Regions from separate parts of the Rhizobium sp. 768_B6_N1_8 genome, predicted to be linked through region 2. Evidence: riboswitches for the same ligand, from Rfam matches in the RefSeq annotation. Region 2 holds a riboswitch; the other holds the start of a gene.

Region 1 (15,265 bases), 4.1 Mb from region 2:
CGCCGGCATCACCTTATCCGCCCGGCTCCATTGGGGTGCCGGGCGGATGAACTTCTTCTCCATGATATTGAAGCCGATGGCACGCTCCTGGAGCTGCCTGGCTCTTTGGGGGCTGTGGGCCTGGGGACGTAACGAATGAGCACATCCATCATACTCTTGTGCCTGGTAGTGATCGGCGCCGTTGCCTATGTGGCTGCGCGCAGCCGCGCGATGGCGCTTTCCGGAGGCAGGTCTTCTGCCCTGCATTCGCGGCCGGCCTATTATGGCTCCTATGCCGCGATCTGGGCTGTTCTGCCTTCCCTGATCGTTCTGTTTGCCTGGCTGGCTATCAGCCCGGGCATCATCTCTTCCTCCGTTCGCGGCGCCTTTCCTGACGACGTGAAGGCGCAACCGGTCGTCCAGCAGGACCTCGCCTACAGCATGGTCGCCACGGTTGCCCGCGGCATGAACCTGCTGACCTCGGATGAGGTTTCCTCCTTGTCGAGCAATCCTGCGGGTCTGCAGGCAAAGCTCAGCGAGAAGGGCGTACCGCTCGCCGGCGAGCCGCAGCCCTACATGATCGCTGCCGCAAAGACCCTGAACTCGGAGAGCATGACGAGCCGCGTCATCATGACGGCGATCGTGCTGCTCATATCTGTCGCAGGTGCTTTCTATGCGCTGCGCTCCGTTGCTCCGCGCTTCCGTGCCCGCAACCGTGTCGAGCGCGTTATGCTCTGGGCGCTGCTCGTTGCATCCTCCATCGCCATTCTGACGACGATCGGCATCGTGCTCTCGATGCTGACAGAAGCGAGCCGCTTCTTCGCCGTCGTTCCCTTCGTCGACTTCTTCTTCGGAACGGTCTGGGATCCGCGTTTTGCCGGTGCGGGCAGCTCCTCCTTCGGCCAGTTCGGGCTCATCCCACTCCTGCTCGGCACGCTCTATATCGGCCTGGTCGCCATGCTGGTCGCCGTGCCGGTCGGCCTCTTTGCCGCCATCTACATGGCCGAGTATGCTTCTTCGAGAGTGCGCTCGATCGCCAAGCCGCTTCTCGAAGTGCTCGCCGGCATTCCGACGATCGTCTATGGCTTCTTTGCACTCGTCACCGTCGGGCCGTTCCTGCGTGATTTCTCGGCGCAGATCAGCGGTCTTTTGAGCGGCAGCTATACGAACTTCATCCAGGCACAGAGCGTCATCACCGCAGGCATCGTCATGGGCATCATGCTGATCCCTTACGTTTCCTCGCTGTCGGACGATATCATCACCGCAGTTCCGCGGGCACTGCGTGACGGCTCGCTCGGTCTCGGCGCCACACGCTCCGAAACCATCAAAAAGGTGGTCTTGCCCGCAGCCCTTCCCGGTATCGTCGGCGCGCTGCTGATGACCGCTTCGCGTGCCATCGGTGAAACCATGATCGTGGTTCTGGCCGCCGGTGTCGCCGCCCGTATCCAGATCAATCCCTTCGAGCCGATGACGACAGTGACCGTCAAGATCGTCAACCAGCTGACCGGCGACCTTGAGTTCACCTCGCCGCAGACGCTGGTTGCCTTCGCACTTGGCATCACGCTGTTCTGCATCACGCTTTGCCTCAACATCTACGCGCTCTATATCGTGCGCAAATATCGGGAGCAGTACGAATGACGAATATTGTTTCCCCCGTCGCCGGCGTTACCGTTTCTAAGGCGCCCGCGCGTCGCGATATCGGCATCAAGCGTCGCTACGCTGCCGAGCGCCGGTTCCAGGCCTATGGCATCGCAGCCATAGCATTCGGCCTCGTCTTCCTCTTCATTCTGCTTTGGACGGTCATCAGCAACGGCTATACGGCCTTCCTACAGACGTCGATCACCCTGCCGATCGAATTCTCCGAGAAGACGATCGACCCGGACAACAAGCGTGCAACCGACCCTTCGGTGCTGGTCGCTGCCAACTATCCGGTTCTGCTACGCGACGCGATCGTCAAGCAGCTCGGCATCAATGCCGCAAGCCGTCCTGACGTGCGCGATGCATCCGCCATGCTGTCCAAGGGGGCGCCCATTCAGCTGCGCGACATGGTCGTTGCCGACCCGTCGATCATTGGCAAGACCGTCAATATTACAGTGCTTGCAGATGCCAATATCGACAGCGCCAACAAGGGCCAGATCAATCTTTCGGTCGATGAGAAGAACCGTAAGGTCAACGACAAGCAGGTTGCCTGGATGAATGAGCTGAAGGCGAGCGGTGCTCTCCACAAGACGTTCAACACCGGCCTCTTCGTCAACGGCAATTCCAGCCGTCCGGAAGCCGCAGGTCTCGGCGTCGCCCTCATCGGCTCGCTCTACCTGATGCTGATCGTTCTCGTGCTTTCGCTGCCGATCGGCGTCGCTGCCTCGATTTACCTTGAGGAATTCGCGCCGAAGAACAAGCTGACGGACCTGATCGAGGTCAATATCAACAACCTCGCCGCCGTCCCGTCGATCGTCTACGGTCTGCTCGGCCTGTCGGTCTTCATCAACTTCGCCGGCCTGCCGCGTTCGGCACCGCTGGTCGGCGGCCTGGTGCTGACGCTGATGACGCTGCCGACGATCATCATCGCCACGCGTGCAGCGCTCCGTGCCGTGCCGCCGTCGATCCGCGCGGCTGCCCTCGGCCTCGGCGCCTCGAAGATGCAGATGGTGTTTCACCACGTGCTGCCGCTTGCAATGCCCGGCATCCTGACCGGCACGATCATCGGCCTTGCCCACGCACTCGGCGAAACTGCGCCGCTGCTGCTGATCGGCATGGTCGCCTTCGTCGCCCAGGCGCCGAGCAGTCCACTCGATCCCTCCACGGCGCTTCCGGTTCAGGTCTACATGTGGGCCAACGAAGCCGAGCGCGCATTCGTGGAAAGAACCTCGGGTGCCATTATCGTCCTGCTCCTGTTCCTGATCGTCATGAACATGGGAGCTATCCTCTTGCGTCGTCGCTTTGAGCGCCGCTGGTAAACGGAGTAGAGATCATGAACATGTTGACGGAAGCTGCAGTTGAGAAGGCGCTGGACCAGAAAATGAGCAACGTCCCGTATAAGATGATCGGACAGGATGTCTCCGTTTATTACGGCGAGAAGCGCGCGCTTTTCGATGTCAATCTGAACGTCCGCGAAAACACCGTGACCGCCCTGATCGGCCCGTCGGGCTGCGGCAAGTCCACCTTCCTGCGGTCGCTGAACCGCATGAACGACACGATCGATGGCTGCCGCGTCACCGGCAAGATCACGCTCGACAGCGACGATATCTACGATCCTGACATCGACGTCGTCGAACTCCGCGCCCGTGTCGGCATGGTGTTCCAGAAGCCGAATCCGTTCCCGAAAACAATCTATGAAAACGTCTCCTACGGACCGCGCATCCACGGCCTCGCCAAATCCAAGGCCGACCTGGACCAGATCGTCGAGACGAGCCTGCAGCGCGCCGGCCTCTGGAATGAGGTCAAGGATCGCGTGCATGAATCCGGCACCGGCCTTTCCGGCGGTCAGCAGCAGCGTCTGTGCATCGCACGCGCCGTTGCCGTCAGCCCGGAAGTCATCCTGATGGACGAGCCCTGCTCGGCGCTCGACCCGATCGCGACTGCCAAGGTCGAAGAGCTGATCCATGAGCTGCGTGAAAACTACACCATCGTCATCGTGACGCATTCCATGCAGCAGGCCGCGCGCGTATCACAGCGTACGGCCATGTTCCACCTCGGCAACCTGGTCGAGGAAAACGACACCGACAAGATGTTCACCAATCCCGACGATCCGCGCACCCAGGACTATATCATGGGCCGGTTCGGCTGATTTTGGCGATGTGAAGCCTTCCCGATTTTCGAGGACAAAGCCCCATGGCATCGACACATATTTTTTCCGCTTACGATGACGATCTGAAATTCCTGTCCCGGCGCATTTCCGAGATGGGTGGTCTTGCCGAACAGATGGTCGGCGAGGCCGTCCGTGCGCTGGTCAACGGCGACACTGCGCTCGCCCAGAAGGTCATTTCCGACGACGTGATCCTTGATCACGCGGAACGCGAAATCAACGACAAGGCGATCGTCACGATCGCCCGTCGCCAGCCGATGGCCTCCGACCTTCGCGAGATCATGGGTTCGATCCGCATCGCCGCCGACCTCGAGCGTGTCGGCGACCTCGGCAAGAACACCGCAAAGCGCGTCATCGCCGTCCAGAGCACCGGCGTTCCGCGCAAGCTCGCCCGCGGTCTCGAGCATCTCTCCGAACTGGCGCTCGTCCAGCTCAAGGAAGTGCTCGACGTCTATACGACGCGTTCTGCGGACAAGGCCAAGTCCATCCGCGAGCGCGACGACGAGATCGACGCGATGTACACCTCGCTGTTCCGCGAACTCCTCACCTACATGATGGAAGATCCGCGCAACATCACGAGCTGCACGCATCTTCTCTTCTGCGCCAAGAACATCGAGCGCATCGGCGACCATGCGACCAACATCGCTGAGACGATCTATTACATGGCAACCGGCGCCCAGCCGGAGGGTGAGCGTCCGAAGGACGACAGCTCCAATACCGTCGGTGCGGTGACGGAGTAATCCGGACCTGCCAATTGCGTGCGCGCCCTGCGCTGGGGCGCGCAAAGGTCGCAGCCAATTCCAAGTTTCTGCATGGTCCGTTGCTTAAATCACCCCCGGTTTAAGGATCATGCATTAGGAGACTGACACGCATGATCCCAAGAGTTGCAGTTGTTGAAGATGAAGAGGCGCTGAGTGTGCTTCTCCGCTACAACCTCGAGGCTGAAGGTTTCGAGGTGGATACGATCCTCCGTGGCGACGAGGCCGAAATCCGGCTTCAGGAGCGCACGCCGGACCTGCTCATCCTTGACTGGATGCTGCCGGGCGTTTCCGGCATCGAACTCTGCCGCCGGCTGCGCATGCGGCCGGAGACCGAGCGCCTGCCGATCATCATGCTGACGGCACGCGGCGAAGAGAGCGAACGCGTTCGCGGTCTCTCGACCGGCGCGGACGACTATGTCGTCAAGCCCTTCTCCACGCCGGAACTCGTTGCCCGCGTCAAGGCGATGCTGCGACGCGCCCGTCCGGAGGTTCTCTCCACCGTTCTGAAGTGTGGTGATATCGAGCTCGATCGCGAAACCCATCGCGTTCATCGCAAGAGCCGCGAAGTGCGCCTCGGCCCGACCGAATTCCGCCTGCTCGAATTCCTGATGTCGTCGCCGGGCAGGGTCTTCTCCCGCTCGCAGCTTCTGGATGGCGTCTGGGGCCACGATATCTACGTGGACGAACGTACCGTCGACGTCCATGTCGGGCGCCTGCGTAAGGCGCTGAACTTCTCCAACATGCAGGATGTCATCCGCACCGTCCGCGGCGCGGGATATTCCATGGAAGCCTGATCCGAGTGATCGGAGGTCCAGACGGGTCGCTCGCTTGCCGGGCGGCCCGTTTGCTTATCTGGTGTCCTTCTGAAGAAACAGCGATGGGTAGGCCCGCCCTGTCCGTCGAGCTTGAAGCGACCTGTCTCGGCGAAGCACAGCTTCTTCTGGAAGCCGACACTAGGCGCCGAAAGCGAACTTCAAGAGGGTTTGCTTTCTACAGACGAATGCGTGCAAGAACTCGATCAAGAGCCTTTTGCAGAGCCACAGCGCCACCGAAATCGCGAAAGTCTTCGAGCACCTGTTCATTCAATCCGCCCTTGGTCGAATGCTCGCCGATGAGTTCATCAAAACTCGCGACAGGTTTCGAACGGGCAGCATGGGCGAGGCCGGAAAACAATTGACGGAGGTAGGCGTCGCCAGCCGTTCTCGAAAGCCCTTGGCTCTGCAGCCAGGTCGACGTCGCGTCCAGGATGCCGAAATAGGTGGCCATCAGGCAGCTCGCCACCGCGAGAAGTTCGAACTCAGGTCTGTTTTCAACCTGGATCGCCGTTCCGAGCGCCGAAAAGAGGGCGTGGGAAACCTCGTCGGGCGGGTAGATCGCAGTCGCGCCCTGAAGATCTGCGATGAACGGAAGTGGAATTGCCAGGCTCAGGCGAACTGGCTGATCGATCCACGCCAGCAGTTGATCCATTGGCGTGGCCGCGACGAAGCTGATGACATGGTGGCCCGGCCGAAATCGGAGCGAGCGGATGACCTCCTCGGCAATTTGCGGCCTCACCGCCACAAATACGAGATCGGATCGGTCGAGAACATCCTGGTTCCCCAAAGCGATCGACACATTCCGGTTTGCCGCCGCAAGGCGGGCGGCGACGCTTGCGCTGCGCGGTGACAGCACGATCGGTGTGTCGCGAAACGCTGTCTTGCCCAATCCGGTGACGACGGCCTCGGTAATCGTGCCCGTCCCGACGAACCCCATTGTCATCCGCTTTGGATCGATCTCCATTGGCACCCCTGACCGACTGTTTGCGCCGTGCTACTCCACGAGAATACCGCATCTGCATCAGAAAATCGCGTTACAGCGCCATGACCACCGTTCCATGCCAGCCTGGGGCTGAAACACATCGGTGGTGTTGGCCACGTAACTTCGCATTGTCAGGCATGGTGAACGACCGGCAGAGATCGGCCTCCGGCAGATAGTCGTGGTCAGGAGCGGTTTTCCAGTCCTCCTGTGCCGGCTAAAAAAATCACCCCTCCGCGCATAGGCGAGGAGGGGTGATGGTACGTTGCGTCTGTTGGAAGATCGCGGGTCAGGCGACCCGGACAGCCTTGCGGCGTTCGCTGACCGGCTGGTAGGCGAGGCGCTGGTGATAGTTGCAATAGGGCGAGGAATCCGGGGAGTCGCAGCCGCAGAAGTAGAAGTCGTCCTTCAGCGGATCGCCGACCGGCCACTTGCAGGTGCGCTCCGTCAGTTCCGTCAGGCCAAGGCGGCGTGAAATCGGCACGACCACATTCTTGGCCGGCACGTATTCCATTTCCTCGACCGTTTCGATCTCGATCTCTTCCTTCAGCATCGTTGCGCCCTGCTGGCGGGTAACGGTGCGGGTGGTGATGCGAGACGCATAGTTCGGGGCGCGCGGAGCCGACGTATTGCGCTTCGTTGCGCGCGCAGCGGTTGCCGTGCCGCCGGCCTTGGCGCGGCCGGGAAGACTGAGCCGGTGAACCTTGCCGATAACAGCGTTTCTACTCACTCCGCCAAGCTGCGCAGCGATCTGGCTGGCGCTCAGCCCCTCTGACCAAAGCTTCTTGAGCTTCTCGACACGCTCGTCTGTCCAGTTCATTGCCCTGTCTCCACCTTTCGCGTTGGTGATGGCAGAATCCCTCACCGTTGCCTCGGAAGTCTCCGAAGCAAGAAACGCCTGATCAATTTTGGTGACTAGTTCCGCCGCATGCAGTCTAGTAATTGAACTTTAACCTAGTGTGAGCCTGACTCTGTGACAAGAGTCGCGTGAATCCGATGAATCCGAATTCGGGGTTTTCCCCAACTTGCTTCCCCGGAGAGTCATTTCTGCAACATTAGCTGTTGATAGACCTGCAAGTCTGATTTGAGGCTTGACGCATGTGCTAAATCCTCAGTTTTGTTGACATTGCAGTGCGAAAAGTAAATAGTGCTTCCTGCCGCCGCAAGGCGGCATTTTTGATTTTTCGGGCCTGGTTTTCTTAGCCGGAGTCCGTTGCCTTAGAGCCTGACCAGGAGATTGCGCCATGGCTGAAGCCTCGCCGCTTTATGATACCTATTCTCGTGCCCCGCTGCGGTTCGAGCGAGGCGAGGGCGTGTGGCTGATCACCGAAACGGGCGAGCGATATCTGGATTTCGGCGCGGGCGTTGCCGTTACCTCCGTGGGGCATGGCAATCCGCACGTTGTGGCCGCTCTCAAGGATCAGGCCGACAAGGTCTGGCATCTCTCCAATATTTATGAAGTGCCGGGGCAGGAGAAGCTCGCCAAGCGTCTGACGGATGCCACTTTCGCCGACAAGGTGTTCTTCACCAATTCAGGCGCCGAGGCTCTCGAATGCGCCATCAAGACTGCGCGCCGCTATCAGTTCTCCAAGGGGCATCCGGAGCGCTTCCACATCATCACCTTCGATGGCGCCTTCCACGGCCGTACGCTGGCGACCATCGCCGCCGGCGGCCAGGAGAAATATCTCGAAGGTTTCGGCCCGAAGACCCCTGGTTTCGATCAGGTGCCCTTTGGCGATGTCGAGGCTGTCCGTGCCGCTATTACCGACAAGACCGCCGGCATCCTCATCGAGCCGGTGCAGGGCGAGGGCGGTGTCCGCCCAGCAACGTCCGAATTCATGAAAGCGCTCCGCCAGCTCTGCGATGAGCATGGCCTGCTGCTGATCCTCGACGAGGTGCAGACCGGCGTCGGCCGTACCGGCAAGCTCTTCGCTCATGAATGGTCGGGTATAACGCCCGACATCATGGCGGTTGCCAAGGGCATCGGCGGCGGCTTTCCGCTCGGCGCCTGCCTTGCGACGGCAGAGGCCGCTTCCGGCATGAAGGCGGGCACGCATGGTTCCACCTATGGCGGCAACCCGCTGGCCATGGCTGTCGGTAACGCGGTGCTCGATGTCATCCTGGCCGAGGGCTTCCTGCAGCATGTGCGTGATGTCACTCTCGTCTTCCGCCAGGGCCTTGCATCGCTCAAGGATCGCTATCCCGACGTGATCGAAGATATCAGGGGCGAAGGGCTGTTGCTCGGCGTCAAGGCTGCCATTCCCTCGGCAGAGCTGCTGAAGGAAATCCGCGCAGCCCATCTTCTGGCGATCCCGGCAGGCGATAATGTCATCCGCCTGCTGCCGCCGCTGGTCGTAACCGCCGAGGAGGCGCGCGAGGGTCTTTCCCGTCTCGAACGCGCTGCCGAAAACATCCGTGCCGCCAAGGTCAAGAAGACCGCTTGATAGGACAATGCCCCGCCCGCTGGCGGGCGTAGCAGGTAACGAACAATGGCTTCCCCCAAACACTTCCTCGATCTTTCCGCCGTCACCGGATCCGACCTCAGAACCATCATGGACGATGCCAAGCTGCGAAAGCAGGCTTTTAAGGCCGGCACGGCCGACAAGCCGCTCGCCGGCAAGATGCTCGCCATGATCTTCGAGAAGCCGTCCACGCGAACCCGCGTCTCCTTCGATGTCGGCATGCGCCAGCTCGGCGGCGAGACCTTGTTCTTGTCGGGCACTGAAATGCAGCTCGGCCGCGCCGAAACGATCGGCGACACCGCCAAGGTTCTGTCGCGCTATGTCGACGCGATCATGATCCGCACGACCGACCACAACCGTATGCTGGAGCTCGCTGAGCATGCGACCGTGCCGGTCATCAATGCGCTGACGGATGATACCCATCCCTGCCAGATCATGGCTGATATCATGACCTTCGAAGAGCATCGCGGCCCGATCAAGGGCAAGACGATCGCCTGGACGGGTGACGGCAACAACGTGCTGCATTCGCTGGTGGAAGGAGCTGCCCGTTTCGGCTACCGCATGAACATGGCAGTACCCCTTGGTTCCGAGCCGAAGGATCACTATCTGAACTGGGCCCGCAATGAGGGCGCCGAAATCATGCTTTACCATGATGCTGACCGTGCGGTCGCCGGCGTCGATTGCGTGGTGACCGATACCTGGGTCTCCATGAATCAGGAACATCGGGCTCGCGGTCACAATGTCTTCCAGCCTTATCAGGTCAACGCGCATTTGATGGCGCAGGCCGGCAAAGACGCATTGTTCATGCACTGCCTCCCCGCTCACCGCGGTGAGGAGGTGACGGACGAAGTGATCGATGGCCCGCAATCCGTGGTCTTCGATGAAGCGGAAAACCGTCTTCATGCGCAGAAGTCGATTCTTGCTTGGTGCCTGGGCGCGATCTGAACCATAATCGGATGTCGCGAGTTCCAAACTCGCGGCTGCGCAAGCAGCCGGTGCGCTGGCCGGCTGCTCTGACAAAACAGGAGTGAAAGCCATGGCAGAAGCTGCCGCCGCCCTCGGCGAGTTCGATTTCGCCGGCGATGATCATGTCGTCCCCTTCCAGGTGGAAGGGCTGGATGTGCGCGGTCGCGCCGTCCAGCTCGGCCCAATGCTGGATTCAATCCTCGAACGCCATCATTATCCCACGCCCGTCGCCCGCCTTCTGGCGGAGGTGGTGGTGCTCACGGTGCTGCTCGGCACCTCGCTGAAGTTCGAGGGCAAATTCACTGTCCAGACCAAGAGCGACGGTCCCGTCGATCTCTTGGTTGCCGATTTCTCCACGCCGGAAAATGTCCGGGCCTACGCCCGCTTCGATCAGGCCTTGCTCGATAAGGCGATCGCTGCAGGCGAGACGGAGCCGGAACAGCTTCTCGGCAAGGGCGTGCTCGCCTTCACCATTGATCAGGGCAAGTTCAGCCAGCCCTATCAGGGCATCGTGGCACTTGACGGTACCTCGCTGGAAGACATTGCAGGTGTCTATTTCCGCCAGTCGGAGCAGATCCCGACGCGCGTGCGCCTTGCCGCAGCCGAGCTCTTCGACCGCGACGAGAACGGTAAGCCGCGTCACCGCTGGCGGGCAGGGGGCCTCGTCGCCCAATTCCTGCCGGAAGCGCCGGAGCGTATGCGCCGGCCCGATCTTCACGGCGGTGATGGCGACACGGCTGCGCGCGCCCATGTTGAGGATGATGCCTGGACGGAAGCCCGCTCGCTCGTTGAAACCGTGGATGCCGATGAACTGACCGATCCGCTTGTTGGCACCGAACGCCTGCTCTTTCGCCTCTTTCACGAACGCGGCGTGCGCGTCTACGATCCGCGCGCCGTCTTCGATCGTTGCAGCTGTTCACGGGAAAAGATCGGCGGCGTGCTGAAGGGCTTCAGCGCCGAGGAAATCGAGGCGAGCCAGGAAAATGGCGAGATCTCGGTCACCTGCGAATTCTGCTCCACGACCTACCGCTTCCCGGTGCAGGAAGTTGCGGCGGCGGAGTGAGTGCGCGGAGAATGGGGCAGGCTCTAGTTCAATACCCTGAGCAGGCCGGGTGAATCCAAAGAGAAGGCGGGGATGTCGACATCGAACGTCTCGCCTTCGTCCGTCTCCATCTGGTAGTGGCCGAACATCAGGCCGGACGGCGTATCCAGCGGGCAGCCCGACGAATATTCATAGGTGTCACCTGGCTGCAGCCGCGGCTGCTCGCCGACGACGCCGGGGCCGCTGACCTCGTCGATCTGCCCGTTCTGGTCGGTAATGTTCCAGTAGCGGTTGACGAGACGTACGGCGATGCCGGAATTGTTGCTGATGACCACACGGTAACCCCAGACATAGCGATCGTCATCCGGATCGGATTGCTCCTCCAGATAAAACGGCTCGACAACGACTTCGATATCTCGTGTGAGGGCGCGATACATGCCTTACACCTTAGTCAGGATATGTTACCCGTATCTTATAAGAGGCCTCTGCCGTCAAGAAACGGTACAGTGATCGCGGCCTCACCACCCCCGGTTGGACCGCCTTTCGTTCATTAAGCCTAACTCTCAGTGTTAATTTCAAGGCAATGCGACGGCCGCAGCGTCTGCCGACGGCCGTGCCTTGATGGTCAGGCCGAAACCTTCGCCAGAGCGCGGGCGAAATCTTCTATCAGATCGTCCGTATCCTCGATGCCGGCCGACAGGCGCACCGTGCCCGGCGAGATGCCGAGTTCGGCGCGAGCTTCGTCCGTCAGGTTCTTGTGCGTGGTCGTGGCCGGATGCGTGATCAGGCTCTTGGAGTCGCCGAGATTGTTGGAAATCTTGACGATCTCAAGCGCGTTCTGCAGCGCGAAGGCAGCTTCCTTGCCACCTTTGAGCTCGAAGCAGACGAGCGTCGACCCACCGGACATCTGCTTGGCGATGATATCGGCCTGCGGATGGTCTTTGCGGCCGGGATAGATGACCTTGGCGACCTTGCCCTGATCGGCCAGGAAATCGGCGATCTTCGCCGCATTCTGGGTCTGCTGCTTGACGCGCAGCGGCAGCGTCTCGATGCCCTTCAGAAGCGTCCAGGCATTGAAGGGTGACATGGCCGGGCCCGTATGGCGGAAGTAGTCGTGCAGGTTCTCATCGATCCATTCCTTGTCGGAGAGAACCACACCGCCGAGGCAGCGGCCCTGGCCGTCGATGTGCTTGGTCGCGGAATAAACAACGATATGAGCGCCAAGCTCCAGCGGCTTCTGGAAGAGGGGCGTCGCAAAGACGTTGTCGACGACGACCTTTGCGCCGATCTGGTTGGCGAGCTTGGCGACACCGGCGATGTCAATCACTTCCAGCGTCGGGTTGGTCGGGCTTTCCAGGAAGAATACCTTGGTCTTCGGGGTAACAGCCTTTTCCCAGTTTCCGAGGTCGCGACCGTCGATCAGCGTGCAGTCGATGCCGTATTTCGGCGCCAGCGTCTCGACGACCCAGCGGCAGGAGCCGAAGAGGGCACGGGCGGCAACGATATGATCGCCGGCCTTCAGCTGGCAGAGAATGGCGGCGGTGACTGCAGCCATGCCGGAAGCGGTGGCGCGGGCGTCTTCGGCGCCTTCCAGCATGCACATGCGCTTTTCGAACATGTCATTGGTGGGGCTGCCGTAGCGCGCATAGATGAAACCTTCGGTCTCGCCCTTGAAGCGCGCTTCCGCCGCTTCCGACGTATCGTAGACGAAACCCTGCGTGAGATAGATTGCCTCGGATGTCTCGCCATATTGCGAGCGGAGCGTTCCGCCGTGGACGAGTTGGGTTGCCGGGCGCCAGGTCTTGCTCATGCCATCACCACTTTCAAACAACAAAAAAACCGGCCGCAAATGCAGACCGGTTTTCAACCCGGTCTTTTTAGCCACTTATTTAACGTGGCTGCAAGCCGACCGGCCAAATCACCACGGGATAAATTTGCAATACTGCCGTTCTAAGCTTGCGTCAATTCCCCGACTTTGGTTTTGTCGGCTGCAAATTATGGATGGAGCATGATGGCTCGCGAAACTGGAATTTTGGCCGACCGCGCAATTGCCGCGCTGTTTGAGACGGGGCGTCTTCAAAGCGAGCGCGAGCTGGACCGCGACCAGATCCAGCCTGCCAGCCTGGATCTGCGGCTGGGCGCCAAGGCTTTTCGGGTGCGCGCCAGCTTCATGCCCGGCCCATCGCATCTCGTCTCAGACAAGCTCGACCGGCTGAGCCTGCATGTCATTGACCTCAGCGAAGGCGCGGTGCTGGAAACCGGCTGCGTCTACATCGTACCGCTGATGGAGCGCCTCGATCTGCCGGCCGACATGTCGGCCTCGGCCAATCCGAAGAGCTCGACCGGCCGCCTCGATATCTTCACTCGCGTCATCACCGATTACGCGCAGGAATTCGACAAGATCCCGGCCGGCTATTCCGGCCCGCTCTATCTCGAAATCAGCCCGCGCACGTTCCCCATCGTCGTGCGCCGCGGCTCGCGCCTGTCACAGATCCGCTTCCGCGTCGGCCACTCGGTTCTGGGCGAGCCGGAGCTTTTGAAGTTGCACGCAACGGAAACGCTCGTCGCCGCCAAGCAGCCGAACGTATCCGGCGGCGGCATTGCGCTGTCGATCGATCTGACGGGCGACGAGGAAGGCTTGATCGGCTATCGCGGCAAACACCACACGGCCGTCGTCGACGTCGACAAGAAGGCTCAGCACGATATCTACGATTTCTGGGAACCACTCTACAGCCGCGACCGCACCGAGCTGATCCTCGATCCGGATGAGTTCTACATCCTCGTCTCGCGTGAGGCCGTGCACGTTCCGCCGCATTATGCGGCGGAAATGACCCCCTTCGATCCGCTCGTCGGTGAGTTCCGCGTCCACTATGCTGGCTTCTTCGATCCAGGCTTCGGCCATGCGCCGGCCGGCGGGCGCGGCAGCCGCGCGGTGCTGGAAGTGCGCAGCCACGAAGTGCCCTTCATCCTGGAAGACGGCCAGATCGTCGGCCGCCTGATCTACGAGCACATGCAGGAACAGCCGTTGAGCCTCTACGGTTCAGGCCTCGGCTCCAACTATCAGGCCCAGGGCCTCAAACTGTCTAAGCATTTTCGGATTTGATGCCCGATGGCGCCGTCACTTGACAGCGGCGGCTATCTGTTGGAAGTCTCAAGCCATCAGGCGGGTGTAGCTCAATGGTAGAGCAGCAGCTTCCCAAGCTGAATACGAGGGTTCGATTCCCTTCACCCGCTCCAGCTATTCCTCTCAATCTCTTCCGAAAATGTTGATCGGCCGGTACTGGCGGTGAGCGATCGCCAACGTGCGGTCTGGGCGGATGATATAGGTCTCCTCGACCTGCCGGCCGTACTGGTCGATGAAATTGTGCGGGAAGGTCGAGCCGATCGGCGACTTTGTCAGTTTGGTGCGCGGCTGGCCGTTGTAGGTGATGCTGCCGGGAATAGGCTCGATGCCGGGACCGGTATATTCGACAGTCGTGCAGCCAGCGAGCGCCAGCGCGCCGATCAGGCCAAGTGCGATCAGTTTCATATTGGAAGCCTTTCTTTCCGCAGCACGGTGCTATTGTACCGCAAATCGCCGAAAGCTCACGATACAAACGGTGCGCGCGTCTTCAACCCTTCGAGAAGTGCCCGGGTAAAGGTTGTGATCGTTCGCGCCAACCGTCCGATTGATCTGATTGCCGCTCGTGGCGCTATCTGGTAGAGCGATGCTGTCGAAAAAGGCAGGATCGGATGAGGTAAGCCCGGTCCCTTCCATCATCGGAAGCTCTGCTCCGTGTTTCACACGAGAACCCGCGACGTGGCCCGCATGCGAATGCGGGTTCCCGGCGGCATGCGGAGCGTTAAAAGACGCACTCCTCCGGGATTTTATTCTCAAAGGAGACATTCATGCGTTTGAACCATCTTGATTTCTACGTGCCCGATATTGCCGCTACGGCGGATTTCTTCCTGCGTTATTTCAGTCTGGAATTGCGGGAGATGAACGAACGGATCGGCCGGGCGATCCTTCATGACGACCAGGGAACGGAGATCGTCTTGAGCCGCCCGCTGCCGAAATTCGGCGGTGCCGATCAGGTGGAGCTGCAGCGGCAGACCTATCATATCGGCTTCATCCTCACCGAAAGATTGGATGTCGATCGGCTTCATGGCCGTCTGGTGACAGATGATGCCGCTGTCTCAGGACCACCGGCCGCCATTCGCGGCGGCTGGCTCTTCTATTGCACCGCGCCCGGCAACCTTCTTGTCGAAGTCGGCTGGCGTCCACCAGCCTGAAGGACCTGAAACGAAAATGGGCGGCCGAAGCCGCCCATTTTCATTCAATCATGTCATCAGCTCAGAACTCCGTCCAGTCAGCTTCCTGGCTGCTGGCGGGGGCAGCGTTGTTCACGCCGAAAGCGCTGGCTATCTTCTGGCCGAGGGCGCGGGCGGGCGAAGCCTTCGGGCGTGCGGTGCTTTC
Region 2 (15,265 bases):
TGACATAGAGATAACCGCCCGGCAGCGCGAAGGCGTTGATAGCGGGCGAGTTCAGGATGGTGATGCGGTAGGACTGGCTCGGATTCTCCGAGACGGCCGTCAGTGCGCCGGCGATACGCGCGACGAGGCGCTCGGTCCTGGCGTCCTTATACTCGCCGCCATAACTCGCAACGATGCGCGGATGCTCGCGGGCGCCCATGGCGGCGCGAGGGTCGTTCTTCTGCACTTCGTCGACGATTTGCGGATTAGACGAAGGGCCGACGGTCGGCTGATAGGATTGTTGGATCAACGACTCGCAGCCGTTCAGCGCGACGGCGCAGGCCAACAGCAGCAGGAAACGGCGCGCCCAACGGCGCGGCGCAAAAAAGGCATCACTGGAAAGCGCGGGCGATTTCCACGTCGTCATACTGTCCAGTCTGTCTCTCCGCACCATTTTAAGTCGCCGGTCTGCCGCATCTTCGGGCCGGCCGTTGCCAGGAAAATTCAATAGGCTTCCGCCTCGGTTCTCGCGCTGTACAATCGGCCGATCCAAGTCTTTGCTGTAGCCGATTTCCGCGTGGGTTGCATAGCGAGACTCTATCTAAATGTGGCGCCGTTGCATTTCGGCAATGCCCCGCCTGTCGAGGCACTTCTCGCTCCGATGAAATTATGGCGAAAGTTCCATCGCGAGTGCAGATTCCGGCTGCACTGCGGAAAAAATCGGTCAGTACGGCGACCGATGCGGGCACGCGTAACATTCGCGCGAATAATACAATTAATAGTGGTGTTTTCGAGCCGACTAAATTGAAGAGGCGCGGAGGCCGCGCGCTCTGTGCTTACTCCGCGGCTTCGGCGGCGGCGGCGGTGGTCTGGCTGGTCTTCTGTTCGCCGGCGCGGGGGAGCTGCACCGGCTTCAGCATGATGGCGGCGATCAGACCGATCAAAGCGATGCCGCAGGAGGTCATGAACAGCGGCGAGAAGGCGGAGGCGTAAGCATTAGCCACCGCCTGACGGCTGGCCTCGGGAAGTGCTGCCATCATTTTCGGCGTCAGCTCCTCGATATTGGCCACCCCTGGGATGGAGGAGCCGAGCCTGCCGAGCTGCGATGCAATGATTGCACCGTAGATGGAGATGGCAATCGAGGCGCCGCCCATACGCGACAGCGTGACCGAGCCGGTTGCAGCACCCACATCGCGGGCCGGTGCGGCATTCTGAACGCCGATGACCGGAACCTGCTGGGCAAGGCCGATACCGACGCCGTGCAGCAGCATGATCGCGCCGATGAAGGCAATCGGTGTGCCGGCGTGAACCTGTGAGATCAGTGCAAAAGCGATGGCGCTGCAGGTGAGGCTGGCAATTGCGAAGGGCTTGTAGCGGCCTGTCTTCGAAATGATGCGGCCGGCATTCAGGGAGCCGCAGACGAGACCGCCTGTCAGCAGAATGAAGAGCAGACCGGCGCCCGACGGCGAAAGGCCTGTCGTCGTCTGAAGGAACAGCGCGAGGTAGTTGACCATGCCGATGGCGATTGCGCCGCCCATGATGGAGATCACCAGCAGCAGGCTGAACGTGGAATTGCGGAACAGCGGCAGCGGCACGATCGGTTCCGGCGCGCGACGTTCGACGAAAACCCAGGTGATGGCGCAAACCACGCCGAAGGCGATTATGCCGATGCTCTGCGGCGAGATCAGCGCACCGAAAAGCTCGCTGCTGTCGGTCGCAAGCACGATGCTGGTTGTTGTCAGCGCCAGCAGGAGTGCGCCGGCATAATCGATCTTCGGCCGGCGATGCGGCTTGCGGTAGGGCAGCATGAAGGCGAGGCCGGTAAGCACGATGAAGCCGATCGGCACGTTGACGAGGAAGATCGAGCGCCAGCCGAAGAGATCGCTCATCGTGCCGCCAAGGACCGGGCCGATGGCGCCGGAGGCCATCAGTACGAGGCTGGAATAGCTCTGGTAGCGGGCGCGTTCGCGCGGCTCGAAGAGGTCGGCATTGACGGCGAAAATCGAAACCATGATGCCGCCGCCGCCGAAGCCCTGCAGCACGCGGGCGGCAATCAGCGTGTTCATCGAGACGGCGAGACCGCAGACGGCGGAGCCCACCGTGAAGATCGCGATTGCCGTCATCATCACATATTTGCGTCCGAAGAGATCGCCGAGCTTGCCATAGAGCGGCATCACGGCGCTGAGCGCCAGCAGATAGGCCGAACCGATCCAGCCGAAGCGGTCCAGATGACCGAACTCGCCGACGATGGTCGGCAGTGCCGTGGAGACGATCTGGTTATCCAACGTCGCCATGAACATAGCGGTCATCAGGAAGAAGAAGAGGATGAGCCGCCGACGGGGATCCGTTACGAGCGGGGCGGGGGCAAGTTGCATATCCATGGGATGGGCCATTCTCGTTATATAGATATGTTATGTGCTAATGTCATATATTTGTCAACGGCACATTGTTGATATTGGCATATTTTATTTTCAACTCCGGTCTGTTATGATTCCGTCATGAACGAGACCTTGACCAAGACAAGAACGACCGAGCTTGATGATCCTTTGGACAGCGTGCCGCGCATCGGCCGCACCATGACGCGCATGCGAATGATGACGGGACGCCGGCTGATCGGCCGCCTGGCGATCCAGAGCGTGGCGCCGGATCTGGAGCTGTCTCATCTCGACGTACTCGATGCCGTGCGTCGCGCACAGGAAAATGGCGAGGTGACGGTCGGCGCCATTGCCGAGATGCTACGCATCGACCCGTCGAGGGCAAGCCGCGTCGTGTCCGATATGGTGGGCCGCAACGTCCTGCGCCGTGAGGCTTCGCAGGCGGATGCGCGACGTATCGTCGTCGTCATGACTCCGCTCGGGAAGGATCTGCTGGCGGAAATCCGGGCCCAGAAGCTCGCCTTCGTTTCCGAGGTTGTGCGGGACTGGCCACAGGAGGAGATCGACACTTTCTCGCTGCTGTTCGAGAAATTCATCGGCGGCTACGAGGCGATCTTCCTTTCGCGCGACAAGGATACGCCGGGCTAAGAAAATAGTCCGAGCGTTTGATCTCGCTCAAGCCGACCCATCCAAGGCAAGCCTAAGTCTCTCCTCGTTCGACGACATCAGGAGAGATTCACATGAAACATCATCCGCTTCGGCTGAGGGGTATTTTTGCCGCTATCGTTTTCGCATCCTTCGGGCATGCGGCGCTTTCGGCCGATCTGGCGCCTTCGGCGGGCTCGCCAATGGCCACGCAAAGCCCATGGCAGGTACGTCTTCGTGCGCTTGGCGTGATCACGCGCGACAACGGCTCAGTCGATGGCATCCCCGGATCCGATCTGTCCTATTCGGACACGGTGATTCCGGAAGTGGATATCTCCTATTTCTTCACCGACAATATTTCCGCGGAGCTCATTCTCGGCACGACCTATGCCAATGTGCATGGCGAAGGCTCGATTGCCGGCCTCGGGGAAATCGGCAAGACGTGGCTGCTGCCGCCGACGCTGACGCTGCAGTATCATTTCACCGATTTCGGTGCCTTCCAGCCCTATCTCGGTGCCGGTGTGAACTACACTGTCTTCTACAACCAGTCCGGCAAGAGTGCCGACAGCCTCGATGTGAAGAACACATTCGGCGTCGCGCTGCAGGCCGGTTTCGACTACATGTTCGATGAGCATTGGGGTGCGAACCTGGATGTGAAGAAAATCTTCCTGCGTCCGGATTTCGATGCGACCGTCGGCGGTGCCGATGTCAGCGGCAAGGCGAAACTGGATCCCTGGCTGATCGGTGCCGGTGTCACCTATCGCTTCTAGAGCATTTGATTACGCAATTCCCGCAAAACGGCTGCACGCTTTTGCGGGAATTGCTTTGAGGGAAAGGCACCGGATCTGCGGCGCCTCTTCCCCTTCACCCCCCGTTTGCGCTATGGGCAATGCCCATGAGCCAATCCACCTTCACCATCCTGCTCGGCGGGGCACTCAGCCTGACGGATCGTCTGCGCGACGCCGTGCGGGAAAGCCGGTTCATCGCGGCCGACGGCGGCATGCGGCATGCGGCGGCGCTGGGCGTGGTGCCGGAACTGTGGGTTGGCGATTTCGATTCGACACCGCCCGATCTCGACCGCGCTTTTCCTGACGTACCGCGCCAGCCCTATCCAGTCGCAAAGGCTGCGACGGATGGTGAAATTGCCGTTAGCGAGGCGATCGAGCGTGGTGCCAAACGCCTGATCCTTGCGGGTGCGCTGGGCGGTGAACGGTCCGACCACGCCCTGCAGCATCTGCTCTACGCCGTGGAGTTGGCGGAAGAAGGCTTCGATATGCTGCTGACCTCGGGCAGTGAGGAGGCCGTGCCTTTGCTTCCCGGCTCGCTGGAGATCGATCTTCCGCCGGGCAGTCTGTTTTCCGTGCCAGGCTTCAGCGAGCTGCGTGGCCTGTTCATCGAAAATGCCCGCTATCCGCTCGCCGACTTCCATTTGCCCTTCGGCTCGTCGCGCACCATTTCCAATGTGGCGGAGGGGCCTGTGCGCTTCACGCTTGCCAGCGGCAGGGCCATCGTGCTCGCGCGGCCCTATGATCTTTCCGGAGTCTGATACTTGGCGCCTCCCATTCTGAAACTCGACGATATCTTCCTGAGCTTCGGCGGTGCACCGCTTCTGGCGGGCGCTGCCCTGCAGGTGGAGTCCGGCGACAAGATCTGTCTCGTGGGCCGCAACGGCTCGGGCAAATCGACGCTTCTGAAGATCGCCGCCGGCCTGGTCGACGCGCAGTCAGGTGACGTCTTCCGCCATCCAGCGTCAACGGTGCGCTATCTGGAGCAGGCGCCGGATTTTGCCGACTTCCAGACCGTGCAGGCCTATGCCGAAGCCGGTCTCGGGCCGGGCGACGATCCCTATCGTGTCAGCTACCTGCTCTCGCATCTCGGGCTGACCGGCGAGGAAAATCCTAAGAACCTTTCTGGCGGCGAAGCGCGTCGCGCAGCACTTGCGCGCGTACTGGCGCCGGAGCCCGACATCCTGCTGCTCGACGAGCCAACCAACCATCTCGACCTGCCGACCATCGAGTGGCTGGAAGGCGAATTGCAGAAGACGCGCAGTGCGCTGGTGCTGATCTCGCACGACCGCCGCTTCCTCGAAAAGGTCTCGACGGCCACCGTCTGGCTTGACCGCGGCACGTCTCGACGGCTCGACAAGGGCTTTGCGTTTTTCGAGGCGTGGCGGGACCAGGTGCTGGAGGCAGAGGAGCTGGAGCAGCACAAGCTCGGCAAGGCGATCGAGCGGGAAGAACACTGGCTGCGCTATGGCGTGACGGCACGACGCAAGCGCAACATGCGCCGGCTTGGCGAGCTGCAGACGATGCGTTCGCAGTATCGTGGCCACAAAGGGCCGCAGGGAACGGTACAGGCAAGCGCTTCCGATGCGCAGGAATCCGGCAAGCTGGTGATCGAGGCCGACAAGATCACCAAAAGCTATGACGACCGGCCGATCGTCGCGCCGTTCTCGATCCGCGTGCATCGTGGCGATTGCATCGGTCTCGTCGGCCCGAACGGCGCCGGCAAGACGACGCTTTTGAAGATGCTGACCGGCCAGCTTGCGCCCGACAGCGGTACGGTGAAGCTCGGCACCAATCTTGATATCGCGACCCTCGACCAGAAGCGTGAGGATCTGAACCTCGACGATACGCTTGCCAACTACCTGACGGATGGGCGTGGCGAGAACCTGCTGGTCAATGGCGAGCAGCGGCATGTGACCGGCTACATGAAGGAATTCCTGTTCCAGCCGGAGCAGGCGCGCACGCCGATCAAGAACCTCTCCGGCGGCGAACGCGCCCGGCTGATGCTGGCGCGCATCCTGTCGCGGCCGACGAACCTGCTCATCCTCGACGAGCCGACTAACGATCTCGACATCGAGACGCTGGACCTCTTGCAGGAGATCGTCACGGGTTTTGCCGGCACCGTCATCCTCGTCAGCCACGATCGCGACTTCCTCGACCGGACGGTGACCTCGACAATTGCGCCGGCCAATCCGGAAGCGCCGGACGGGCGCTGGATCGAATATGCCGGCGGCTATTCCGACATGCTGGCGCAGCGCAAGGGTGCAGCCGAGGAGCGCCGCAGGGCCGAGAAGGCGGCGGAAAAGCCTAAGGCGCAGGAGACGGCTGCCGCACCTTCTGCCTCGAAGGTCAAGCTCTCCTACAAGCAGAAATTCGCACTCGAAAACCTGCCGAAAGAAATGGCCAAGGCAGAGGCGGAGATCGGCAAGCGTGAGGAGAAGATGGCCGATCCGAACCTCTTCACCAAGGACCCGGCAACCTTCAACCGGCTGGCATCCGAGATGGAGAAACTGCGCGAAAGCCTGACCAAGATGGAAGAGGAATGGCTGGAACTCGAAATGCTGCGCGAGGAGCTGGAAGGCTGATCCGATAAAAATTTCCTGAAATGTCGGATCGGGTGGTTTTCTCCGTCCTTGGGCCGAACGTGATCAACGGCATGGTGCCGCCACGTCATTAGGGAGATTTTTTCATGCGCACGATTTTCGTGAACCTGCCGGTCAAGGACCTCGTCAAGTCGAAGGAATTCTTCTCGGCGCTCGGCTTTTCCTACAATCCGAATTTTACCACCGACGATGCTGCCTGCATGATTGTCGAGGAAAACATCTATGTGATGCTGCTGACCCACGGTCATTTCCAGCAGTTCATCGAGGGCGATATCGCCGATACGACGAAGGGCAAGGAAGTGCTGACCTGCCTTTCGGCCGGTAGCCGCGACGAGGTGGATGATTACCTCAAGAAGGCGCTGGCAGTGGGCGGCAAGCCCTGGAAGCCGATCCTCGATATGGGGCCGATGTATGGATGCAGCTTCCAGGACCTCGACGGCCATGTCTGGGAAATCATGTACATGGACATGTCTGCTGCCGGTTGAGCCGGTCTTTTCAAAGGTCTTTCGCGGACTCCGGCGTCTGGAACCGGATTGTCGGGGTCCGCTTTCCTCACTTTTCCTTGATTCGCCCGCGCCGCGTCATGCGGCATAGAGTGCCGCTCAGCTGGGGATCGTGCCGATCAATGGCGACAAGGAAGAGTTACATGTCTTGCAAATCCTATACCAGAATATTGACGGCGCTTGCCGCCAGCGGCTTCGTCGTGCTTAGCCTTTCGCAGGCGGCGATTGCTCAGGAAAACCAGCGCGTGCGCGTTCGTGGCACGATCGAGAGTCTCAACGGCGACACGCTAACCGTCAAGACCCGCGAGGGCAGCGATGCGACGGTGGCGCTCAAGTCCGGCTGGAAGGTCTCGGGTATCAGGAATGCTTCTGTCGATGATATCAAGGTCGGCGATTTCGTTGGTGTCGCCTCCTTGCCGAAGGGCACAGGTCCCGATGGCGCGATCGAGGTGCTGATCTTCCCGGCCGCGATGAAGGGCACCGGCGAAGGCAGCCGTCCGTGGGACGTGCAGCCGAACAGTTCGATGACGAATGCGACCGTCAGCAATGCGGTCAAGGCTGTCGACGGCCACACGATCACGCTCACCTATCAGGGCAAGGAAAAGACCATCTCGATTGCCGAGGGCACGCCGATCGTTACCTTTGCGCCGGCAACGAAAGATGATCTGAAGCCGGGCGCCGGCGTTATCGTCATGGCGGAAAGGGCAGCCGACGGCAGTATCTCGGCCGCTCAGGTCGCCGTCGGCATCAACGGCGTGATGCCGCCGATGTAAGCTCTCCTGGAGCAATTTCAGCCAAACCGCCGCACACTTCTTCTACTGGAATTGATCAGAGCGCCGGGGCACGAGCTGTCGCGGCGCTTGATCCTGCGACGGATGCTACCGGTTCTTCATCGGATTTCGAAGGCAGCGCCAGCAGATGCAGTATGCGCGGATGCAGCGCTTCCAGATAGGTCTCCGAGCGGCCGATATAGATCATGCCGGTGTCCGGCATCGTGGTAAGCAGCTTCGTCATAGTGCGCTGCCATTCCGGCTCCATGCCTTCGAGCACTTCGTCGAAGACGGCCCAGCGCGGCTTGACGAGGAGCAGGCGGGCAAAGCCGATAGCCTTCTGTTCATCGGCATCGAGAAGCTTGTCCCAGCGCGCGCGGCTATCGAGGCGGGCGACCAGGGAATGCAAGCCGGCAGCCTCAAGTGCGGCTTCGATGGCCGCGGTGTCATAGGCTTCGGGTTTTTGGGGGAATGCGATCGCCTCGCGCAGCGTTCCACCCGGCACATAGGCAACCTGGGGGATGAACAGGATGTCGTCAATCGGCGGCAGGCCTATTGTGCCTTTGCCGCAGGGCCAGAGGCCGGCCATGGCCTGGAAGAGCAGGCGGCGGTTCACGCTGTGATCGCCGTTGATCATGACCTTTTCGCCGGCCCTGATCGTCACATCCGTTTCGCGCATCTGGAAGCCGCCGCAATCGTCGATATCCTCGCCAAGCTTGGCAACGATGACGATATCCTTCAGCGTCAGCCTGTCGGGCGCGGTTTCCTCGTAGACGATTGCGTCCTTCAAATCGAAGTCATCATCCATCTCCTGAAGCGCCTGGCGGAAATCGGTGACGCGCATCAGCGTGGCGCGCCATTCGGCAATCGGGCCGAAGTTGGCGACATACCAGCGCAGCGCCGTATTGACCTGGTTGAAGGCGCCGACCGACATCATCAGCTGGCCGAATGTGAGGCCGCCGGAGAAATAGGCGGGGGCTGCAACAATGATCGGGATAACGATAACCAGCCAGCCATAACCCGCCGAGACCCAGGTCAGGTTGGTATTGGCCATGGCGAGCCGCTTGATGACGGTAAGGACGTTGCTGATATCGCCGTTGATGCGTTTGCGCTCGTTCTCTTCGCCACGCGCCACTGTTATCGCCGGCATATTCTCGTTGGCATGCATTAGCGCAAAGCGCAGTTCGGCTTCCTTCGAGAATCGGTCGGCATTGAGCTTGACGAGCTTGCGGCCAACGACCTGGCTCAATAGCGAGGCCGATGCGGCGTAGAAGATCGCCGCCCAGACCATGTAGCCGGGGATGGTGAAGCTGTGGCCGCTGATATGGAAGATGAAACCGCTCGAAAGCTCCCACAAGACGCCGATGAAGCTGACGAGCAGAATGGTCGATTGCAGGAGGCCGAGAGCGAGGTTGGTGGTGCTTTCGGCAAGATTGCGGGAATCTTCGTGAAGACGCTGGTCCGGGTTAACGCCGAGGATGCCGATGGTGGAGAGCTTGAGGGCGCGCTTGCGCTCCAGCCACTGATCGACGAGATCGCGTGAGAGGCCTTCGCGCATGTAGAGGGCGGTCATCTGGTTCAGCCATGCCTGCAACACGTTGAGCAGCAACAGCGCACCGGCGATCATCGCGAAGACTTCGAGCTGGCGGAAGAACTCGCCGAGATCACGACGCTCGAGGGAATCGTAGAAAGGGGCGTTCCATTCGTTGAGGATCACCTGTCCATAGGCGGTCATCAGGATGATGACGACAAGCAGGATCGCAAGTCCCACGACCTTGCCGCGAACCTGCGAATTCCAGAATGCGGAGAACATCACTCCAAGCCGATATGTCAGGCTGAGATCATACCCCACCCGGTCCTGACTCTGGATGCCCTTCCCCCCTTTGACGTCATTTTTCATTATTTTTTCCAAAATCGCCCATCACACCATTAATAACATGGGGGCGTTACTGGTCCATCAACAGATTCCACCACCCATAAAGAAAGCGTGATGGCTTGTGCAGCTGTCTCTATTGACAGTTGATTCGCAGCGCGACTGGCGCTAATTAGGATGCCTCGTGGTGATTTGGCCGGCCGGCTTGCAGCCACGTTAAATAAATCGCTAAAGGGCCGCGTGCGGACCGGTAGCGATTCTTTCGCCGCCGGTTTTTTATTTTGATCGAGTTGACCGCAATGCCCATCAAGATCCCCGATACGCTGCCTGCCTTCGAAACCCTCGTGAACGAGGGCGTGCGGGTGATGACCGAAACGGTGGCGATCCGCCAGGATATCCGCCCCTTGCACATCGGGCTGCTCAACCTCATGCCGAACAAGATCAAGACAGAAGTGCAGATGGCGCGCCTGGTGGGCGCTTCGCCGCTGCAGGTGGAATTCTCGCTGATCCGTGTCGGCAACCACAAAGCTAAGAACACGTCTGAAGAACATCTGCTCGCCTTCTACCAGACCTGGGAGGAAGTGAAGCACCGCAAGTTCGACGGCTTCATCATCACGGGCGCGCCGATCGAGACGCTGCCTTACGAGGACGTTACCTATTGGAAGGAAATGCAGCAGATTTTCGACTGGACGCAGACAAACGTCCATTCGACCATGAATGTCTGCTGGGGTGCGATGGCGGGGATTTATCATTTCCACGGCGTGCCGAAGTATGAACTGAAGGAAAAGGCCTTCGGCGTTTACCGCCACCGTAATCTCAAACCCTCTTCCGTTTATCTCAACGGTTTCTCTGATAATTTCGAGGTTCCGGTGTCGCGCTGGACCGAGGTGCGCCGGGCCGACATCGAGAAGGTCGACGGCCTCGAGATCCTAATGGAATCGAGTGAGATGGGCGTCTGTCTCGTCCACGAGCCGAAGGGTCGGCGGCTTTATATCTTCAACCATGTCGAATATGATTCCACATCTCTTTCGGACGAATATTTCCGCGACGTGAATGCTGGCGTGCCGATCAAGATGCCGCACAACTACTTCCCGCATAACGATCCGGCGCTTGCGCCGCAGAACCGCTGGCGCAGCCATGCGCATCTGCTTTTCGGCAACTGGATCAATGAGATCTACCAGACGACGCCCTACGATATCGAAGAGATCGGCTCGGACATCTGAGCGCCACCGGTCCAGTTTAGAAATGATCCGGTCGCATTTCTGCGACGGCATTTTGTTTTCCGGCCCTGCCCGGTTGCGGTTTGCGGCGAATGGGGGCAGGTTCCGGTTCCTGAATTCTAGGGATGGAGTAAGCGTCGATCATGACGGACAAGTTGGAACGGGAAGTTTTCGGACAGACGAAGGACGGGGAGACCGTCCATCGCGTCGTCATCCGCGGCGGCGGACTGACGGTCAAGGTATTGAGCTGGGGCGCAGTAATCCAGGATATCAGCCTCGAGGGCCATAATGCCCCGCTGGTGCTCGGCTTCGAGGATTTAGGCAGCTACCTCGCGCATTCGCCTTTCTTCGGCGCGACACCGGGACGCTGTGCCAACCGCATCGGCGACGGCAAGTTCACGCTCGACGGCAAGGACTACCAGCTCGAACTGAACGAGAAGGGTGTCACGCATCTTCATGGCGGCAGTAACAATATCGGTACACTCGTTTGGACGATCGTCGAGCACGAGACCGACCGTGTCGTGCTGAAGATCGTCGATCCCGATGGCCGCGCCGGTTATCCCGGCAACTGCACGATCCAGGCGACCTATCGCGTGCATGGCAATGGCGAGCTTTCCGTCAACTACGAGACGACGACGGACCAGCCGACGATCGCCAATGTCTGCCAGCACTCCTATTTCAATCTCGATGGCCGGGAGGATGCGCTGGCGCACGACATCATGATCGCTGCCGACCACTATCTGCCGACCAATGAGAAGCAGATACCGACCGGCGAGATCCGCTCTATCGAAGGCACCGCGTTCGATTTCCGCGCGATGGCGCCGATGAAGCGTTTCGCCGGTCAGGAGCAGGCGCTCTACGATCATAATTTTTGCTTCTCGAGCGAGCGCACGGCCAAGCGCTCCGTCGTACTTGCCCGCAGCCTGCATTCCGGCGTCTCGCTGGAAGTGCGCACGACCGAGCCTGGCGTACAGTTCTATGCCGGCTTCAAGCTCGGCGTGCCGGTGCCGGGTCTCGGTGGCCGCAAGTATGCGCCATTCGCAGGCTTCTGCCTGGAAACGCAGATCTGGCCCGACGCCATCAATCATGCAGGCTTTCCGAACGCGGTTCTGCGTCCAGGGGAGGTGCTGCGGCAGGAAACGGATTACATCTTCACGAAGAACTGAGATCACCCATCCGTCAGGATCAATGAAAACCCTCGCGGTGTCCCGCGAGGGTTTTTCTTTTTGGTGAAGCGAATCCGACTTGCCGATTGGTTCTAAATAGGTTCTATTATGCGTCCATGGATAGAACCAGTCTGATAGCGGAACTGAATGGTCGTGGGCTGCGCGATGAGGCGGCAACGGGGCCGCTTTACAAGCGGCTGGCGCAGGCGCTCACGGGCCTCATTCAGGAAGGTCTGCTGAAGCCCGGAACAACGCTGCCCGGCGAACGCGATCTGGCGGAAGCCCTGAAGCTTGGTCGCGTGACGGTTCGGACAGCCTATCGCGATCTCATGACATCGGGTGCGCTGGAATCGCGCCACGGCAGCGGCACCTTCGTTTCAAGCAAGGTGGAGCGCATGGAGCAGTCGCTATGGCGGCTTTCCTCCTTCTCGGCGGACATGCGCTCGCGCGGACGCTCGCCGGCGGCGAAGATCCTGTCGCGTACCATCAACAATCCGTCTCCCGAAGAATCCTTCCTGCTCGGCCTCGGTGTCGATGAGCCCGTGCTGCGGCTCGACCGCCTTCGTCTGGCTGACGGGCTGCCCCTCGCCATCGAACGCGCGGTCGTGCCGGTCAAGTTTCTCGGCGAGGATGCCGGCGGTGAAGGCTCGCTCTATGATGCGCTCGCCCAGAGCGGCCACAAGCCGGTGCGCGCCATGCAGCGGCTGACCGCCGTCACGCTCGATCCTTCATCGGCGGCTATCCTCGATGTCAAGGCCGGTGCGCCGGCGCTTCTGATCGAACGCGTTTCACGCCTGGAAGACCAGCGCGTCGTTGAATACACCCGCTCGCATTATCGTGGTGACGCCTATGATTTCGTCGCCGAACTGAGAATTGGAGATGACCTATGAGTGAGAACCAGTCGTTGATGCTGCAGGAGGCGGGCCAATCGCCCGAAGTGGTCGCTACCCTGCTCGAAAAAGAAAAGCCGGTCTTCGCAGAAATCGCTCGGCTGTTCTCGTCCGCCCGCCCGAGCGTCGTCACGACAGCGGCGCGCGGCTCTTCCGACCATGCTGCGACCTTCTTCAAATATCTGTTCGAGATTACCTGCGGCGTGCCGGTCGCCTCGATTGGGCCGTCTATTGCTTCCGTTTATGGTGCCTCCCTGCATCTGAAGGGCGGCATCCATTTCACCGTTTCACAGTCGGGCGCGAGCCCTGACATCGTGGCGCTGCAGGAGGCGGCCAAGAAGGGCGGGGCGACGACGATTGCCGTCGTCAACGTCACTGACAGCCCGCTCGCCAAGCAGGCCGATCTCGTTCTTGGCCTCAATGCCGGTGCTGAAAAGAGCGTTGCGGCGACCAAATCCTTCATCGCATCTGTTGCCGCCCTCGCTGGCGTGACGGCTGCGATCAGCGGCAAGGCCGATCTGCAGGCGGCGCTCGAGAAGCTTCCGGCCGCTCTTTCCGCGACGTCCGGCATCGAAACCAAGGCAGCCGAGGATGTGCTGTTCAATGCCGCCTCACTTTATACCGGCGGCCGCGGCACGGCTTTCGCCATCGCTCTCGAGGCGGCCCTGAAGGCCAAGGAGACAGCTGGTCTTCACGCTGAGGCCTTCTCTCTTGCGGAACTGATGCACGGCCCGATGCGCCTCGTACAACCTGGCTTCCCGATCATCGGTTTCGTGCCTGAAGATGCCGCCTACGACAACAATGTAAAGGCGCTGGAGCGTCTGCAGAAGCTTGGCGCTACCACCGTGCCCTTTTCGACGAAGCCGCTCGCCGGCGTCAATCTGCAGGTTCCGACGACCGGCAACGGTCTCGTCGATCCCCTGGTTTCGCTACTCGTCTACTATCGCCTGATCGAGTCCGTCACCCGCCGGAAGGGCTTTGATCCGGACAAGCCGGCCAACCTTCTCAAGGTGACGGAGACCGTCTGATGACCCGCAAGATCTTCACCGGCGCGCGTATCTTCGATGGCGAACGTTTCCATGATGAACGGGCGCTAATCGTCAAGGACGGACGCGTCGAGGCGATCGTCGGCCCGAATGATCTGCCCGAGGGCGAGGTCGTGATACTGGCAGGCGGCGTGCTGTCTGCCGGTTTCATCGATGCGCAGGTCAATGGTGGTGGCGGCCGCATGCTGAACGACGAGCCGTCGCCGGGTTCGATGTATATGATCGCCGACGGGCATCGGCCGTATGGAACGACGGCGCTGCTGCCGACGCTGATTACCGATACGGCAGAAGCGACGGCCGCCGCGATCGAGGCGGCGAAGATTGCGGTGAAGACCAACCGCGGCGTTGCCGGCCTGCATCTGGAAGGTCCGCATCTGGCGCCGGCGCGCAAGGGTGCACATCTCGCCGAGCTGATGCGTCCGGTCGAGGACAAGGACGTCAAGGGCTTTATCGCCGCGCGCGAGGCGATCGGCACGCTGCTCGTCACCATGGCGGCGGAACAGGTGGCAGTTTCGCAGGTGCGCGAACTGAGCGAAGCGGGCGTCATCGTCAGCATCGGCCATTCCGACAGCACCAGTGAGGCGGCGGAAGCCCGCTTCGATGCCGGGGCTCGCGGTGTGACGCATCTCTTTAACGCCATGAGCCAGCTGGCGCACCGCGCGCCGGGGCTCGTTGGTGCGGCGATCGATCATCCGGCGGTCTGGTGCGGTATCATCGCCGACGGCCATCATGTCGATCCGAAGGCGTTGCGCACGGCGCTGCGTGCCAAGCGCGGCGAGGGCAAACTTTTCTTTGTGACCGACGCCATGTCGCTGGTCGGCTCGCAGATGGATACGTTCACGCTGAACGGCCGCACCGTGCGACGCGAAAGGGGCGGCTTCTGTTCGAAACTGGTCCTTTCGGACGGCACGCTAGCGGGTTCGGATGTCGACATGGCTTCAACGATCCGCTACGGCGTCACCTATCTGGAACTGACGCTTGCCGAGGCACTCAGGATGGCGACGCTCTATCCGGCGCGTTTCCTTCGGCTTGCCGATCGCGGCCACCTTTCGCCAGGCGCGCGCGCCGATCTCGTGCATTTCACCGATGCAATCGAAGTGACGGCGACCTGGCTAAACGGCGAAGCGGCTTGAAGGAGAGCGGCGGATGAGTGACATCACGGACGCGTATTTCTCCAATCTGATCGGCCGGCTGGAAGAGTTGAAGCGGGCACTGGCCGAACCAATGGCGCAGGCCGCCGCCGCGATCCTTGAGGCTGCCCGTGGCGACAAGCGTGTCTATGTCTTCGGCACCGGCCATTCGCATATGCTGGCGGAAGAGGTGCATTACCGTGCCGGCGGACTTGCCTTTACCGTGCCCGTTCTCGTCGGCTCGGCCATGCTGCATGAGGGTGCGGTCATCAGCTCGGTC

What was found. Region 2 has a riboswitch for S-adenosylmethionine ahead of metA (homoserine O-acetyltransferase MetA). Riboswitches for the same ligand answer to the same signal wherever they lie in the genome.
Region 1: linked by a shared signal. The riboswitch ahead of AB8B33_RS00805 (O-succinylhomoserine sulfhydrylase) and the one ahead of metA (homoserine O-acetyltransferase MetA) in region 2 are both predicted to bind S-adenosylmethionine.

What each region holds. Positions count from the first base shown of each region.
Region 1 is NZ_JBPWPV010000001.1:152,472-167,736, forward strand. Features, by position in the region: gene pstC (phosphate ABC transporter permease subunit PstC) at 136-1,617, shown strand; gene pstA (phosphate ABC transporter permease PstA) at 1,614-2,936, shown strand; gene pstB (phosphate ABC transporter ATP-binding protein PstB) at 2,951-3,766, shown strand; gene phoU (phosphate signaling complex protein PhoU) at 3,811-4,524, shown strand; gene phoB (phosphate regulon transcriptional regulator PhoB) at 4,656-5,339, shown strand; gene AB8B33_RS00775 (pyrroline-5-carboxylate reductase) at 5,536-6,324, opposite strand; gene AB8B33_RS00780 (GcrA family cell cycle regulator) at 6,629-7,159, opposite strand; gene AB8B33_RS00785 (aspartate aminotransferase family protein) at 7,584-8,783, shown strand; gene argF (ornithine carbamoyltransferase) at 8,829-9,746, shown strand; gene AB8B33_RS00795 (Hsp33 family molecular chaperone) at 9,838-10,830, shown strand; gene apaG (Co2+/Mg2+ efflux protein ApaG) at 10,854-11,246, opposite strand; gene AB8B33_RS00805 (O-succinylhomoserine sulfhydrylase) at 11,435-12,619, opposite strand; SAM riboswitch at 12,666-12,744, opposite strand; gene AB8B33_RS00810 (2'-deoxycytidine 5'-triphosphate deaminase) at 12,818-13,912, shown strand; tRNA gene AB8B33_RS00815 (tRNA-Gly) at 13,973-14,046, shown strand; gene AB8B33_RS00820 (hypothetical protein) at 14,057-14,338, opposite strand; gene AB8B33_RS00825 (VOC family protein) at 14,698-15,081, shown strand; gene AB8B33_RS00830 (methyl-accepting chemotaxis protein) at 15,143-15,265, opposite strand, start outside.
Region 2 is NZ_JBPWPV010000001.1:4,255,813-4,271,077, reverse strand. Features, by position in the region: gene AB8B33_RS21730 (M48 family metalloprotease) at 1-433, opposite strand, end outside; gene AB8B33_RS21725 (MDR family MFS transporter) at 816-2,360, opposite strand; gene AB8B33_RS21720 (MarR family winged helix-turn-helix transcriptional regulator) at 2,478-3,002, shown strand; gene AB8B33_RS21715 (OmpW/AlkL family protein) at 3,095-3,769, shown strand; gene AB8B33_RS21710 (thiamine diphosphokinase) at 3,895-4,545, shown strand; gene AB8B33_RS21705 (ABC-F family ATP-binding cassette domain-containing protein) at 4,549-6,369, shown strand; gene AB8B33_RS21700 (VOC family protein) at 6,474-6,872, shown strand; gene AB8B33_RS21695 (DUF5666 domain-containing protein) at 7,034-7,663, shown strand; gene AB8B33_RS21690 (ABC transporter ATP-binding protein/permease) at 7,719-9,560, opposite strand; SAM riboswitch at 9,708-9,785, shown strand; gene metA (homoserine O-acetyltransferase MetA) at 9,833-10,756, shown strand; gene AB8B33_RS21680 (aldose epimerase family protein) at 10,897-11,919, shown strand; gene AB8B33_RS21675 (GntR family transcriptional regulator) at 12,036-12,809, shown strand; gene AB8B33_RS21670 (SIS domain-containing protein) at 12,806-13,837, shown strand; gene nagA (N-acetylglucosamine-6-phosphate deacetylase) at 13,837-14,988, shown strand; gene AB8B33_RS21660 (SIS domain-containing protein) at 15,002-15,265, shown strand, end outside.